DNA from 2 places in the Claveliimonas bilis genome. Region 1 is predicted to be linked to the other one. Evidence: riboswitches for the same ligand, from Rfam matches in the RefSeq annotation. Region 1 holds a riboswitch; the other holds the start of a gene.

The links. Region 1 has a riboswitch for thiamine pyrophosphate ahead of thiW (energy coupling factor transporter S component ThiW). Riboswitches for the same ligand answer to the same signal wherever they lie in the genome.
Region 2: it holds a riboswitch for thiamine pyrophosphate, as region 1 does, so the genes downstream of both, thiS (sulfur carrier protein ThiS) here and thiW (energy coupling factor transporter S component ThiW) in region 1, are expected to answer to the same signal.

What each region holds. Positions count from the first base shown of each region.
Region 1 is NZ_AP027742.1:2,647,038-2,654,982, reverse strand. Features, by position in the region: gene modA (molybdate ABC transporter substrate-binding protein) at 113-970, shown strand; gene modB (molybdate ABC transporter permease subunit) at 974-1,648, shown strand; gene R2J37_RS12850 (sulfate/molybdate ABC transporter ATP-binding protein) at 1,658-2,725, shown strand; gene R2J37_RS12845 (winged helix-turn-helix domain-containing protein) at 2,739-3,104, shown strand; gene R2J37_RS12840 (helix-turn-helix domain-containing protein) at 3,304-4,113, opposite strand; gene R2J37_RS12835 (class II aldolase/adducin family protein) at 4,120-4,695, shown strand; TPP riboswitch at 4,849-4,954, shown strand; gene thiW (energy coupling factor transporter S component ThiW) at 5,207-5,716, shown strand; gene thiC (phosphomethylpyrimidine synthase ThiC) at 5,798-7,108, shown strand; gene R2J37_RS12820 (polysaccharide deacetylase family protein) at 7,188-7,945, opposite strand, start outside.
Region 2 is NZ_AP027742.1:925,647-933,591, forward strand. Features, by position in the region: gene R2J37_RS04470 (response regulator transcription factor) at 189-869, shown strand; gene R2J37_RS04475 (ABC transporter ATP-binding protein) at 965-1,882, shown strand; gene R2J37_RS04480 (ABC transporter permease) at 1,875-2,741, shown strand; gene R2J37_RS04485 (sensor histidine kinase) at 2,792-3,709, shown strand; TPP riboswitch at 3,768-3,873, shown strand; gene thiS (sulfur carrier protein ThiS) at 4,152-4,349, shown strand; gene thiF (sulfur carrier protein ThiS adenylyltransferase ThiF) at 4,375-5,001, shown strand; gene R2J37_RS04500 (thiazole synthase) at 5,090-5,866, shown strand; gene thiH (2-iminoacetate synthase ThiH) at 5,879-7,087, shown strand; gene R2J37_RS04510 (thiamine phosphate synthase) at 7,098-7,691, shown strand; gene R2J37_RS04515 (acylphosphatase) at 7,817-7,945, shown strand, end outside.

The DNA of each region.
Region 1 (7,945 bases):
GGAAAGCGAATTGTTTTTAAAAATAATTTGATGTATACTGTATTTGAGAGTTTGAGAAAAGATAAATATTTACAAAAAGATTAATATTTGCAAAAAGCAGGGAGGAAAGAGAATGAAAAGGAAAATCGTAAGTCTTTTGCTGGTATCAGCCATGACGGCAGTTCTGGCAGCAGGATGCGGAAGCAGTGAGGAGAATACAGATGCATCTGACAGCAGTCAGTCAGAAACTGAGGCTGATACTCAGGAAGAAGGTCAGGAAGAAAGCGGAGAAGATGAAAAGACGGAAATACTCGTTGCGGCAGCAGCCAGCCTGGAATATGCATATGAGGACGAACTGATTCCTATGTTTGAGGAACAAAATCCGGATATTACAGTGAGCGGAACCTACGACAGCTCCGGAAAACTGCAGACTCAGATTGAAGAAGGAATGGAAGCGGATGTCTTTATGTCGGCGGCTACAAAACAGATGGACGCCCTGACGGAAGAAGGAATGATCGAAGAAGATTCTGTGACAGATCTACTGGAAAATAAAATTGTACTGATCACATCTGCTGATTCACAGTTGGAATTATCTTCTTTTGAAGATATTACAAAGGCGGATACCATTGCCATCGGAGACCCTGCCAGTGTACCGGTTGGACAGTATTCAGAGGAAGCTCTGACAAATCTGGGACTGTGGGATCAGGTACTGGCAAAAGCCAGCCTTGGAACGAATGTGACGGAAGTACTGAACTGGGTTGCAGAGGGAAGCGCTCAGGCCGGCATTGTATATGCAACAGATGCAGCTACTACAGATAAAGTAAAAGTTGTGGCAGAAGCTCCGGAGGACAGTCTGGCAGAACCGGATATTTATCCGGTAGGAATTGTTTCCGCGTCTGAAAATAAAGAGGCGGCAGAGAAGTTTGTAGAATTTCTGAAAAGCGATGAAGCAATCCAGATATTTGAAGATTACGGATTTATAAAGAGGTAGGATATGGACTGGTCACCGATTCTGATATCGGCAAAAACGGCGTCTCTTGCCATTGTGATCACGTTTTTTGCCGGGATTTTGGCAGCGTTTCTCGTGGTGAGGATCCGTCATGAAAAATGGAAAATGATATGGGACGGAATTTTGACCCTGCCCCTGGTCCTGCCGCCGACGGTAGCTGGTTTTTTTCTGCTTTATCTCTTCGGAGTGAAACGGCCTATTGGCCGTTTCTTTCTGGAGTTTTTCGGGGTGAAAATCGCCTTTTCGTGGGGAGCGACGGTCCTGGCGGCAGTGGTGATTTCTTTTCCTTTGATGTATCGTTCCGCCAGAGGGGCTTTTGAGCAGGTCAATGGAGATTTGATCGATGCCGGGCGGACGCTTGGAATGTCTGAGTGGAAGATTTTCTGGAAAATCCTCTTTCCTAATGCACTGTCCGGAATTTTATCAGGAGGGATCCTGGCGTTTGCAAGAGGGCTGGGAGAATTTGGCGCCACGGCAATGATCGCGGGAAATATTGCGGGAAAGACAAGGACCCTGCCTCTGGCTGTGTATTCTGATGTGGCAGCCGGAAACATGGAGGGAGCATATCAGTATGTAATTGTGCTGGTGGTGATCTCCTTTCTGGTTGTGACAGGGATGAACTATGTGACATACATTTTCCAGAAATTTAACCGGAGGTAACGGCTGAAAATGAAACAGCTGGAAATTAATTTTCAAAAACAACTGAAACATTACATGTTGGACATGAAAGTTTCCATGAATGGCGGATGTCTCGGGATCCTGGGGGCGTCCGGCTGCGGGAAAAGTATGACTTTGAAGGCGGTAGCCGGGATCGTGCGTCCGGATCGTGGAAGAATTGCCACGGAAAAAACAGTGTTTTACGACAGTGAGAAAAAGATCGACCTATCTCCACAGAAACGGAAGGTAGGCTATCTGTTTCAAAATTATGCATTATTTCCCAATATGACAGTAGAAGAAAATATTATGGCCGGCATACAGGGGAAAAAGGCGGAAAAAAAGCAGAAAGCCGCCGGGTTGATGGAACAGTTCCAGCTTAGAGGATTGGAGAAACAATATCCGACTCGGCTTTCGGGAGGACAGCAGCAGAGGACGGCTTTGGCAAGAATACTGGCCAGCGAACCGGATATTCTGCTTTTGGATGAGCCGTTTTCCGCTATGGACAGCTATTTAAAGGAAGAACTTCAGCTGGAAATGCAAAGGTGGATTCGGAATTTTGCAGGATGCACCATTTTAGTGAGCCATGACAGAGACGAGATTTACCGGCTGTGTACGGATACGATGATCATGGAAAAAGGGAAAAATGTGATCACTGACAATACAAAAGCACTGTTTGAAAATCCCAGGAAAGTAGCGGCTGCCAGATTGACCGGATGCAAAAATATCTCACAGATAGAAAAAAGAGGACAGTTTCAGGTCTATGCAAAAGACTGGGGGATTTCTCTTTGGACGGCAGAACCTGTTTCGGAAAAAACAGCGTATATCGGAGTGCGGGCCCATGATATCCTGCCGGCAGCAGGCAAGTCAAGGGAAGGCGGAGCAGAAGGGGAAAACCAAGTCAACCGTTTTCCTGTACTGCCGGTGGAGCAGTCCGAGACGCCCTTTGAACAGACGATTATTTTTAAGGCGGATCAACAGGCGGAGAAAGGCTTGTGGATGAAAAGTGAGCGGGGCGGCTGCCGGATTCCGGAGGCTGTGACAATTGCTCCGGAGAGACTTCTTCTCCTGGAAGAAAATTAAAAAGGTGAAAAGAATGGATAAAAAAGAAGAAAGCCGGAAATTCAGGCCTGTGGTTAAATTGCAGGTCTGCACAGATGAACCTGTGTTTGGACCGGGACTGATAAAACTTTTAGAACACCTGGAAGAAAGCGGTTCTATGAAAGAAGCCTGTCAGAAAATGGAAATGTCTTACAGCAAAGGATGGAAAATCATAAACCGAGCAGAAAGAGAGCTTGGGACCCCGCTGCTGATCCGGCATCAGGGAGGCAGAAGCGGAGGAAAATGTGAGATAACCGCAGAAGGAAAAACGCTGATGGAGAAGTATCGTGCTATGGAAGCGGAAGTGAAAATGTGTGCCCGTGCTTCGTTTGAACGGTGGTTTGGTGAATTGGTGACGTAACACTTTTCATATAAACTACGTGTCAGCTTATGTATAACCCTGTGTAAAACTGCAAACTACGGTGTGCAAAATTGAAATCCCACATAAAACAACTGCGAGAAGCCCCGTCCTTTTTTGGTTATTTTCAAAAAAGGACGGGGCTTCTCGCAGTTTTACACACCGTTTACCGCAAGTTGGCACGTAGTAAAGTTTAAAAGTGTTACGTCTCCATTTTCAACTTCTTCCACAGTGTACTGCGGCTGATTCCCAGCCGTTTGGCGGCTTTTGTCTGATTCATGCTTTCTTCTTTCAATACGAGATCGATCACATCTTTTGTGATGTCATCCAATGTCTGGTTCAGATTCAGGCGGGTATCCCTCGAAGCATTGCTTTTTGAAGGTCCCAGATGAGAGAGGATGGTCTGTACATTTTCGGCGGTAATAAACTGGCTGTTGGACTGGATAACAAGTTGTTTCAGTACAGTTTGAAATTGTGAGATCCCGTACTGCCAGTGATGTTCTTCCAGAAGTTTCAGGGCTTCAGGCTCAAATCCGGCAATTTGGATGGGAAGTTCCTGGTTCAGGCTGTTCAAGTAAGAGCGGGCGATAGATACGATCAGTTCCGGCTTGTGATTAATAGAAGGAAGCTGGATCGTAAAGCCGGAGATCAGATAGCTTAAATTTTGTGAAAACTGGTTGGCGGCAATAAGGTCCCCCATGTCTCCTGTAAAAGTACAGATGACTTTGTGGCGTGATGTCAGTTCCAGATTTTCCAGATAGTAGGTGAAGAGGTTCTGCAGTGTGGGGGACAGCGCGTTCAGGTTTTTAAATAGTATGATATAGTTATTTTCAAAGAGAGGAGAACGCTCATCTTTGAATAATTTATCACATTGTTTGGCGTTTAAATGGTAGCAGTCCACTTCAATAAGCGGATTTGAGGTGTAGGGGCTGGCGGCGTAAAGTCCGTAGGAGAAAATAGTCCTTCCGCTGCCCGGGCTTCCGCAGACAACAACAGGAGTTTTGCCGGACATGACACTTTGGTTTTTCTCCCAGTAATCCCGATGGATCGGATTGCCCTTAATGAGCGGAAAGCAACCGGTTCCACTGCCAATATCAGCTTTCGTCATGAAGACAAAATTTACATCAGCGCCAGCGGAACCTGCTTTGGGACATTGAAGGAAGAAGAATTTGCGGTTCTTGATTTAAAAGGAGAGTATATAGCGGGGCCAAAGCCCAGCAAAGAAGCGCCCCTTCATCTGCTTATGTATCAGAAAAAAGGGAGCGGGGCTGTGATACACACACATAGTTTTTACTCTACACTGTGGTCCTGCCTTCCCCATGAATCCATGATAGATATCATGCCAGAGCACACGCCTTATCTGAAAATGAAACTGGGCAAAGTGGGGCTGATTCCCTATGCGCCTCCGGGAAGCCGGGAATTATTCGGGCTCTTTGAAGAACACATGGAAGGCAGCGACGGCTACCTGTTGCAAAATCACGGCCCGGTTGTAGGAGCTGCAAGTATGATGGATGCGTTTTATGCGATAGAAGAGCTGGAAGAGAGCGCAAGGATTGCCTGGAGTCTGCGGCAGGTTGATGCGTTAATTTGCTAATTCCACACGTAACACTTTTAAACTTTACTACGTGTCAAGTTGCAGTAAGCGGTGGGCAAAACTGCGAAACATGGTGTGTAATTTTGAAAATATTCCTTCGCAGCAGTTGCAAAATCCAGATGTCAGGGATATAATAAACCCAGTACAAAATTATAGTGATACGGGGAGCTGGCTGAAGCCGGCTGAGAGGAGACTGGTTTGTTTCGACCCATAACCTGATTTGGATAATGCCAACGTAGGGATGAATATTGAGTAATTGATAGAGTTCCGTCGGTGGAACTCTATTTTTTTTCGTGAAACATTCTGGAAAAATTCTTTTATTTTCTCGTCTTCCCGTAGCGTCGGTGTACAAGGGGCAACATGGTCGGTGAAGGGGAGATTTTAGCCCCTTGTACACCGACGCTAAAGAAGAACTATAAATACAGTACTTGACAGCGTTTTTGCGTGTAAGCGGACAAAAATGAAGCAGAAACGTAAAAAGGAGTAGCGGAACAGGAAGGAGACGTTTTTTGTGGAGCAGAAGAATGCGACGAGAAAGCTGGTGCTGGCTGGTGTGCTGACAGCATTGGCTGTAGTTGGGAGTATGATCAGTTTCCCGGTGGCGGGAAGCAAATGTGCGCCGGTACAGCACATGGTAAATATCCTGGCAGCGGTAACCCTTGGACCGGGCTGGGGAGTGGGAATTGCATTTTGTGCAAGTCTGCTCAGAAATGTGATGGGAATCGGGAGTATTCTGGCGTTCCCGGGCAGTATGGCAGGTGCCCTGTGCTGTGGAATCGTGTATATGGTGTGCCGAAGACTTGGCGTAACCTGCTTTGCCGAAGTGTTTGGGACAGGCATCCTGGGGGCTTTGGCAGCGTACCCGGCAGCAAAATTCTTGATGGGGATGGAACCGGCCGGATTGTTTGTCTATATCGTGCCGTTTTTGATTTCTACGGTAGTAGGCAGTATTCTTGCCTTTTTGCTGATTACGATTCTGGAAAAAGGCGGCGCAATGAAACTGCTGAAGGTGGCAGGATAGAACTGCTGAAATGAAAAAAGCCGGAACAATCTGGAGGACCGGCAGATCAGAGCACACAGAAAGATAAGGAGGAAACTACGGATGGAAAATTACACAACACAAATGGATGCAGCCCGGAAAGGGATTGTAACACCGCAGATGGAAATCGTGGCAAAAAAGGAAAATATGCCGGTAGAAAAATTAATGCAGCTTGTAGCAGAAGGAAAGGTGGCAATCTGTGCAAATAAAAAGCACACATGCCTTAACCCGGAAGGAATCGGAAGCATGCTGCGCACGAAGATCAATGTCAATCTGGGAGTATCCAGAGACTGCAAAGACTATGATATTGAGATGGAAAAGGTGATGAGCGCTGTAAACCTTGGCGCAGAGGCGATCATGGATCTGTCCAGCCATGGAAATACTCAGCCCTTCCGTCAGAAACTGACAAGGGAGTGTCCGGTTATGATCGGAACGGTTCCTGTTTATGACAGTGTTATTCATTATCAGAGAGATCTGGCAACTTTGTCGGCAAAAGACTTTATTGATGTGATCAGACTCCATGCAGAGGACGGCGTGGATTTTGTTACGCTGCACTGCGGAATTACACGAAAAACAATTGAGCAGATTAAGAAACATAAAAGAAAAATGAATATTGTAAGCCGGGGAGGAAGCCTGGTCTTTGCCTGGATGAGCATGACGGGAGAAGAAAATCCGTTTTATGAATACTATGATGAAATTTTAGACATCTGTGAAAAATATGATGTGACAATTTCACTTGGGGATGCATGCCGTCCCGGATGTCTGGCGGATGCAACAGATGTGTGCCAGATTGAAGAGCTGGTGCGCCTTGGCGAGCTGACAAAAAGAGCGTGGGATCACAATGTACAGGTTATGGTAGAAGGACCGGGACATGTGCCGCTTGACCAGGTGGCTGCAAATATGGAAGTGCAGAAAAGCATCTGCATGGGCGCGCCATTTTATGTACTGGGACCTTTGGTGACAGATATTGCGCCGGGATATGACCATATCACAGCGGCTATAGGAGGAGCAGTGGCAGCCATGAGCGGCGCAGCGTTTCTGTGCTATGTAACCCCGGCAGAACACCTGGCGCTTCCTAATGTAGAAGATGTAAAGCAGGGAATCATTGCTTCTAAAATTGCAGCCCATGCCGCGGATATAGCAAAAGGCGTACCGGGAGCACGGGATATCGACGACCGTATGGCGGATGCCAGGAGAAAACTGGACTGGGATGCGCAGTTTGCGTGCGCGCTGGATCCGGAAACTGCCAAAGCGATCCGTGACAGCAGAAGTCCGGAAGACGATCACAGCGACACTTGCAGTATGTGCGGAAAATTCTGTGCAGTGCGCAGTATGAATAAAGCCCTTGCCGGGGAATATATTGACATTCTTTAATATGGATTTCATTTGGGACGGGAGTATAAAAACCCCGTCCCGATTTAAATTTATGTATTCTCTTTTTGTTTATTACTTTCTATCCTTCTTCGGCGACAAGATCATTTAAATCCCCAAATTCATACCCTATTTTCTCCCAGCGTGTTAATAATTCGTCGAGAATGCCGGCGTTTGTAGAAGAAGTGCTGTGGAGAAGAACAATAGCTCCCGGATGGATGCGGGGAAGCAGTTTGTCAAAGGCTTCCTCACGGGAAGGCTGATCCTCTTCGTACCAATCTACATAAGCCAGGCTCCAGAAAAAGGTATGATAGCCGAGTTCCTGGGCCATTTTTAAATTTTCCTGGCTGTATTTGCCCTGCGGCGGCCGGTAAAACTTTGTCATTTCTTTCCCTGTTATCTCTTGATAAAGCAGCTCCACCTTGCCAAGTTCGGTTTCAAAACTTTCCTTTGTAGAAATCTGCGACATATCGGGGTGGCTGTAGGTGTGGTTGCCGACGGTATGCCCTTCTTTTACCATCCTTTTGATAAGATCAGGATTATCTTCTATGAAATTACCGACAACGAAAAATGTGGCAGGGGCGTGATGTTTTTTCAAGGCATCCAGTAAAGCGTCGGTATTTCCATTTTCATATCCTGCATCAAAAGTAAGATAGATGATCTGTTTACCTGTATCACCTGTATAGTAGGCGTTCAGTTCTTTGAGATCTTCGGCTTTGGCGTTTCCGATCGGCGCTTCGCCTTCCTCCTGAAAACTAAGTCCCCAGTTTCCTTCCGATGATGTTTCGGCGGCAGCGGGAAAAACCTGCTCCACGATAAAGCCGGTCAGATGACCGAAAA
Region 2 (7,945 bases), 1.4 Mb from region 1:
TAGCATTTAAAAGCCTTAATGTAAAGTTTTTATAACGCATCTTCGGCCTATCCATATATGGCCAGTCAATGCGCCGGTTGACTTTCCTGGTGGGAAGTGGCACAATTGCTATCGTAATATTAACTCGGAGAGAAGACCTCAAAAGCAGAGGATTTTGAGGAGTGGACATGAAAGGAGAAGTCGCGGAAATGGAGCGTATTCTTATCATAGATGACGATACAAATATTAACAATCTTCTGAAAGAAGCACTGGAAAAGGCAGGGTATGAGTGCAGCCAGGCATTTTCCGGAACAGAGGCCCGTCTTCTTATGAAAATGGAAGACTATGATCTGGTGCTACTGGATCTGATGCTGCCCGGTATTCCGGGGGAGAAGGTGCTTGAAGAGATCAGGGGGAAGGGAGACACTCCCGTGATTGTTCTCACCGCAAGGGATATGCTGGATGATAAGATCGATCTGCTTAAAAGCGGGGCGGATGATTACATTACAAAGCCTTTTGAAATCCGTGAAGTTCTGGCCCGCATAGAAGTGCAGCTTCGGAGAAAAGGACCAAAGGAAGGGGCGGAGGAACGGAAGATCGTCTATAAAGACATGACCCTTGACAAGGATACCTTTACGGTGACAGCGGGAGGATGTGAGCTTCCCCGCCTTACCAGACAGGAGTTTGCTATTTTAGAGCTGCTTCTTTCTCATCCGAAGAAGGTGTACAGTAAGGAGGAAATTTTTGAATATGCATGGCAGGAGCCCTATGTGGGTGAGACAAAGACATTGGATGTCCATATCAGCAATATACGCAAAAAACTGAAAGGCGTGTCTGATACAGAGTACATTGAGACGATCTGGGGGATCGGATACCGCATTTGCCAGTAATCTTTACCTTTTCTTTAGTATTTATTTGCGAAGGATTAAAGGAAGAAGTTTAGACTGTAGCCTGTAAATAAAAAAGAAAAGGAGTGAAAGAGACGGTGAGTGAATTGTTACTTAGCACCAGCGCCCTGACAAAGCAGTTCGGAAGGCATAAGGCGGTCGATCAGGTGAGCATGCATATAAAGCGAGGAGCTATTTACGGATTTATCGGAAGGAACGGAGCCGGAAAGACAACGACTCTTAGAATGATCGGCGGACTTGCTTCACCGACGGCAGGAGAGATCGAGATGTTCGGCTGCAGAGGAAGGGAGCTGAAACAGATCCGTTCCAGAGTGGGATGTCTGATCGAGGGTCCGGGACTTTATGGAAATATGACAGCCCGGGATAATATGAAAATGAAATGCCTTCTCCTGGGAGTACAGAAGAAGGGATATATTGAAGAGCTTCTTGAGGTTGTGGGACTGAAGGATGTAGGGAAAAAACATGTGAAGAGGTATTCGCTTGGTATGAAGCAGAGGCTTGGGATTGCTATGGCTCTCATCGGCGAGCCGGATCTTCTGGTGCTGGATGAGCCCATCAACGGTCTGGATCCCCAGGGGATTGCGGAGGTAAGAGAAACTATCCTGCGGCTGAACAAAGAGAGAAATATGACGATCCTCATATCCAGTCATATTTTGGAGGAATTGTCCAAGATCGCCACGGATTACGGGATCATTCATCAGGGAACCCTTCTGCAGGAGATCACAGATGAGGAGCTGCGGGAAAGATGCAGCGAGCGGCTGGAGATTACTCTCTCGTCACCGGAACTTGCCATTCCGGTACTGGACCGGCTGGGGATACGCCGGTACCAGGTGATGGACAAAGAGCATATATACGTGTTTGAGCGGCTGGATGAGAGCGCCCGGCTTAACATGGAATTTGCAAAAGCAGGCATTCCCGTGAAAGGACTTGCTGTGACAAATGAAGAGCTGGAAACCTATTTTCTCAATCTGACAGGAGGGAATGCACATGCTTAATATGATAAAAATGGAAGTATACCGGATGTTTCACACAAAGAGCGCTTATATCATCATGCTTGTGATGGTGTTTTGTGTGCTGTTTACCAATTATATGAGTTTTGATGAATACAATGCAGAGACAGAGGCCATGAAGACAGCGCCGGTAAATGCAGAGGTCAGCTACACAGATTCCCAAGGAGGGGAGAACGAGACGCCGAATCTTGGGCTGACGGTGACTCTTCCCACAACGCCTGGAGAAAGGGTAACAGTATATGATCTGTTTTTTGCTAACGTGCAGGGGAAATTTATTGCGCTTTTTATTGCGATCTTTACTGTTATTTTTTCCAATGCAGACTTAAACAGCGGATTTGTAAAGAATACAGCCGGTCAGGTAAGGAACCGGTTCGGGCTTGTGGCGGCCAAGACAGTGGCAGTCGTCCTCTATACCATACTGACTCTGGTTATTTTTACAATACTGGAAGTGATAAGTGCAAGAGTGCTTTTCGGATATCTGGAATGGGGAAATGTGGGAGAGTTCCTTTCTTACTTTGGCATTCAGGCAGTTCTCCACTGTGCATTTATGATCGTTCTGACAGCAGTCAGCGTGATCTTAAGAAGCAATGTGCTCAGTATGCTGCTGGGTGTATGTCTGTGCATGAATCTTACCATGATGCTTTACGGAATGGTGAACCTTCTGATCCAAAAGCTGGGATTTGAAAGTTTTGACTTTATGGCTCACACGGTAACCGGGAAGATCAGTATGATCCCTATGGAAATGAGCGGCGCGGATGTACGTTCGGCACTTATCATAGCAGCGGCCTTCACAGTGTGCGCCCTTGCTCTTGCAGGCACAGTATTTCAGAAAAGAGACGTTTAGGAGCTTGAAGGGTTTTTTAAGAGCATCCCGTCAGGCGGAAGGAGAAAAAGATGATCGTTATAATCGTTATTGTCCTGCTTATTATACTTATCATGATCCTGGCAGGTATGCTCTGGAAATATCAGCGGCAGATGAAAGACATCTGCCGCCAGATCGCGTTTTTGAGAGAACATGACAGCAACATGATGGTAACGACGCAGATCCGTTTCGGCGGGATAGAGGAGCTGGCGGAAAAGCTGAATGAGCTGCTCCTGGAAAGGCGGGAGAGGAAGAAGGAATCGGATAAAAAGGAGGAAGAGATTGCTGAAGTATATACCAGTCTGTCCCATGATATCCGTACTCCGCTGACTTCACTGGACGGTTATTTCCAGCTTTTGGAGGAGAGTAAAGACGAGGAAGAGAAGCAGAGATATCTTCAGGTCATACAGGAGAGGATCAGGAGCCTGAAAGATATGCTGGAAGAGCTTTTTACTTATACGAAGCTGCAAAGCGGAGGATACCAGATGGAGCTGGAGCGGTGCCGCCTGGGCCGCATATTAAAAGAAACGATTTTTTCCTATTATGAAGAGTGGATGGCATTGGGTATACAGCCGGAGATCTACATCACGGAAGAAGAGCTGGAAATGGAAGGAAATGTTCCGGCGCTGAAACGGGTGATCCAGAATCTGATAAAAAACGGTCTGGATCATGGGCGTAATAAAATCCGTATCCGCCTGGAACGCCGTCAGGAAAGTGCGGTCCTTTCTTTTGAAAATATGGTGGATGGAGCGGAAAAAATAGAGGTTGAACATGTTTTTGACCGCTTTTATAAAGCAGATGAGGCAAGGAGCCGCAGCTCTACCGGGCTCGGTCTTTCCATTGCAAAGGAACTGACAGAACGAATGGGAGGAACCATAGAGGCAGGAATCCAGGATGGATGGTTTATTGTAGAAATCCGTTTTCCGATCCAGGAGAGCAGGAGCTTCTGACTTCGCACATTTGCCAGGCTGGGTATTGACATTGGAGAAGGAAAGTTTTAATATAAAACATGTGAAAACGGGGAGCTTGTATACAGGCTGAGAGGAAGCGGAGAAGCTTCGACCCGAAACCTGATTTGGATAATGCCAACGTAGGGAAATACATTGTTTCAGTGCGGGAAAGGGCAAAGATCCATTTCCCGTTTTTTTATTCAACTAGGAAACTTTGATTCCTGTCACAAAATAATATTGCCAGACATAGAGTGAGCCAAAGGTTCATGAAGGGGTGCACCACCGCGGGTGTATTCTTTCGTGAACCTTTTTTTATTTAGCAGGGAACTTCGTTCCCCATTAAATAAACGCTCCGCGGGATGCGCACTCGCGCGAAGTGGAAATTTGTTCCTTGTATAGGAACAGTTTCTCCTCTATATCGAGGCAGGAAAGGAGAAGGAGAATGATTCGGATAAATGGCCAAGAAGAGCTGCATTTGGAAGGAAAGACGCTCAAGGAATATCTGGAAGAGAAAGGATACCGCATGGAGCGCATTGCAGTAGAACGAAACGGAGAGATCATCCCCAAGACTTCCTATCAGGACATTATCCTACAGGATGGAGATGTGCTGGAAGTCGTAAGTTTTGTAGGAGGGGGCTAAATTTACAGGAAAGGAAATCCGCAGGATGATAACAAAGCAAGAAATAGAAAAGGCCCTGGAGGAAAGGCACAGCTCCGGAATCCAGGAGAGTTTGAGAAAAGCCAGGGTGGCGGTCGCAGGGCTTGGAGGGCTTGGCTCTAATATTGCAGTCAGTCTTGCCCGGATCGGTGTAGGACATCTGCACCTGATCGATTTTGACCGTGTGGACATTACCAACTTAAATCGGCAGCAGTATTTTATCAGCCAGATCGGAATGTACAAAACGGACGCCATAAGAGAAAATCTGCAGAGGATCAATCCATATCTTGATATCCGTACAGAATGTATCAAAATACAGGAGGAAAATGTCCGGGAATTGTTTCAGGAGGATGATTATATCTGTGAGGCTTTTGATGTGCCGGAATATAAAGCGATGCTTGTCAATTCTGCGCTGGAATATTTTCCGGGGAAATATCTGGTGGCGGCAAGCGGCATGGCAGGATTTGGGGACAGCAATAAAATACGCACCAGAAGAATTACGGACCATTTTTATCTGTGCGGCGACGAGACATCCACGGCAGAGGAGGTGCCGGGACTGATGGCGCCCCGGGTGGCGCTGTGTGCGGCTCATCAGGCAAATATGATCGTGAGGCTGATCCTGGAAAAATCATAAGGGAAAAGTATACCGTATATGTTCTTGTACACCGACGCTAACGAAAGGAAATAGAAAAAATAAGAATAACAGCAGGGAGGAAAGAAAGATGAATACAGAAAAAGATACATGGAAGTTGGGGGATCACGAATTTACATCCAGATTTATTTTAGGATCCGGAAAGTATTCTCTGGATCTGATACAGGCGGCTGTGGAAAACGCCGGAGCGCAGATCGTGACCATGGCTCTTCGGAGAGCAAATGAGGGCGGACTTGCCAATATTTTAGATTATATACCGGAAGGAATAACTATACTGCCAAATACTTCGGGGGCAAGGAACGCCGAGGAGGCAGTGAGGATCGCCAGGCTGGCCCGGGAAGTCTGCGGCAGTGAATTTGTGAAGATTGAGATCATGCGCGACAGCAAATATCTGCTGCCGGATAATTACGAGACAGTCCGGGCAACGGAAATTCTGGCAAAAGAAGGATTTGTGGTGATGCCTTATATGTATCCGGATCTCAATGCGGCCAGAGATATGGCGGATGCGGGAGCAGCCTGCATTATGCCTCTGGGAGCGCCTATCGGCTCCAATAAAGGGCTTTGCACAAAGGAATTTATCCAGATTCTTATTGATGAGATCGACCTGCCTGTTATCGTAGACGCAGGGATCGGAAGGCCGTCCCAGGCATGTGAGGCCATGGAGATGGGAGCAGCGGCTGTCATGGCAAATACGGCCATCGCATCTTCCGGCGATGTAAAGGCAATGGCGGGAGCTATGGGGCTTGCCGTGCAGGCAGGACGGGCCGCTTATCTTGCGGGAATGGGACAGACCATGGCAAGGGGCGGAAGCGCTTCTTCCCCGCTGACAGGATATTTGAGAGACTAGGAGGGGAAAGAGATGGAAAAGATCAACGAAAGTATTTTAAGTGACGAGATCAAAGAGCACCAAAAAGAACATCGGATCGATCATATGACTTATCTGCCGGATATGGAACAGATTCCGTCGGATATGCTGGAGCAGGTGCTGGCGGAAACGAAAGCCTATGACTATGATTCTTTTACAGAAAGTGACGTCAGAAACGCCCTCGCAAAGGAAAGAAGGACGCTTAAGGATTTTCAGGCGCTTCTTTCTCCGGCGGCCCTTCCCCTTCTGGAGGAGATGGCAAGGAAGGCCCAGGCAGAGACACAGAAATATTTCGGAAATTCTGTCAGTATGTTTACTCCGGTCTATATAGCAAACTACTGTGAAAATTACTGTATTTACTGCGGCTTTAACTGCCATAATCATATTCGCAGGGCACAGCTGAATGAAGAAGAGATCCGCCGGGAATTTGCGGCCATTGCAAAGACCGGACTTCAGGAGATCCTGATCCTTACCGGGGAGAGCCGGAAAAAATCCACAGTAGAATACATTGGAAAAGCAGTGGAAATGGCAAGAGAATATTTTAAAGTCATCGGGCTGGAAATCTATCCTGTGAATACGGACGAATACGCTTATCTGCACAAGTGCGGAGCGGACTATGTGACAGTTTTTCAGGAGACTTACAATCCGGATAAATATGAAACGCTTCATCTGGCCGGACATAAGCGAATTTTCCCATATCGGTTTTATGCTCAGGAAAGAGCGCTGATGGGAGGAATGCGAGGAGTGGGACTCTCAGCGCTGCTGGGGTTGGACGACTTCAGGAAGGACGCTTTTGCCACGGGAATGCACGCTTATCTTTTACAGAAAAAATATCCCCATGCAGAGATTGCGTTCTCATGTCCGAGACTTCGCCCGATCATCAACAATGACAGGATCAATCCTATGGATGTTCACGAAAGACAGCTCCTTCAGGTGATCTGCGCCTACAGGCTGTTTATGCCTTTTGCAGGGATTACCGTGTCCAGCCGGGAGTGCGCGAGAGTGAGGGATAATCTGATGCAGATCGCAGCCACTAAAATTTCTGCCGGGGTGAGTACCGGAATCGGAGAACACGGGGAGGAAGTCCAGGATAAAGGGGATGAGCAGTTCGAGATTTCCGACGACCGGTCTGTGGAGGAAATCTATGGAGCTTTGCGGGAACATCACCTGCAGCCCGTTATGGCGGACGCCATTTATGTGTAGGAGGCAGCCCATGTGCAGAAAGACAGAGAGGGAAAACTGGGAACATGTGATCGCAGTGACAAACCGGAAACTGACCGCGCGCCCCTACATGGAGCAGATAGAAAGAATCTGTCTGAAAAGACCGGAAGCAGTGCTCGTCCGGGAAAAAGATCTAAGCGAGGAGGAATACGGACGGCTGGCGTCAGAAGTTTATGCTATATGCAAAAGGTATGAGGTCCCCTGCATTTACCATACGTTTGTACAGGCAGCCAGGGAAGCAGGGGCGGCAGCAATCCATCTTCCGCTGCCTCTTCTAAGAAAACATGGCGGAAAGAAAGGACTGCCGGAATTTCCGGTCATTGGCGCATCTGTCCACTCTTTGGAGGAGGCAAAAGAAGCAGAACTGCTGGGCGTTTCCTATCTGACCGCAGGGCATATTTACCAGACGGACTGTAAAAAGGATTTAAAGCCCAGGGGGCTGGGATTTTTAAGAGAAGTGTGCCAGTCTGTCAGCGTACCTGTCTATGCCATCGGAGGAATACACATGGGAAGCGGGCAGATGGAGGAAGTGATGCAGGCCGGCGCGGCAGGCGGGTGTGTTATGTCCGGGGCAATGCGGGTGTAAAGCAAAGCGTCTTTGGACAGTGAGAATCTTTTAATAGTGTGGACCGCTTTTGGGCAGTGATACTTGCCAGACATACGAAAAAGAATTAAAATGAAGAGCAGAAGACAATTCGGAGGGAAAACGGTATGGCAGAGGTGCGTAAAAGGATTCATTTTCAGGGATTAGTACAGGGTGTGGGCTTCCGATATAAGGCGAAATATCTGGCAAAATCCATGGGACTTACCGGCTGGGTAAGAAATGAGATGGATGGGACT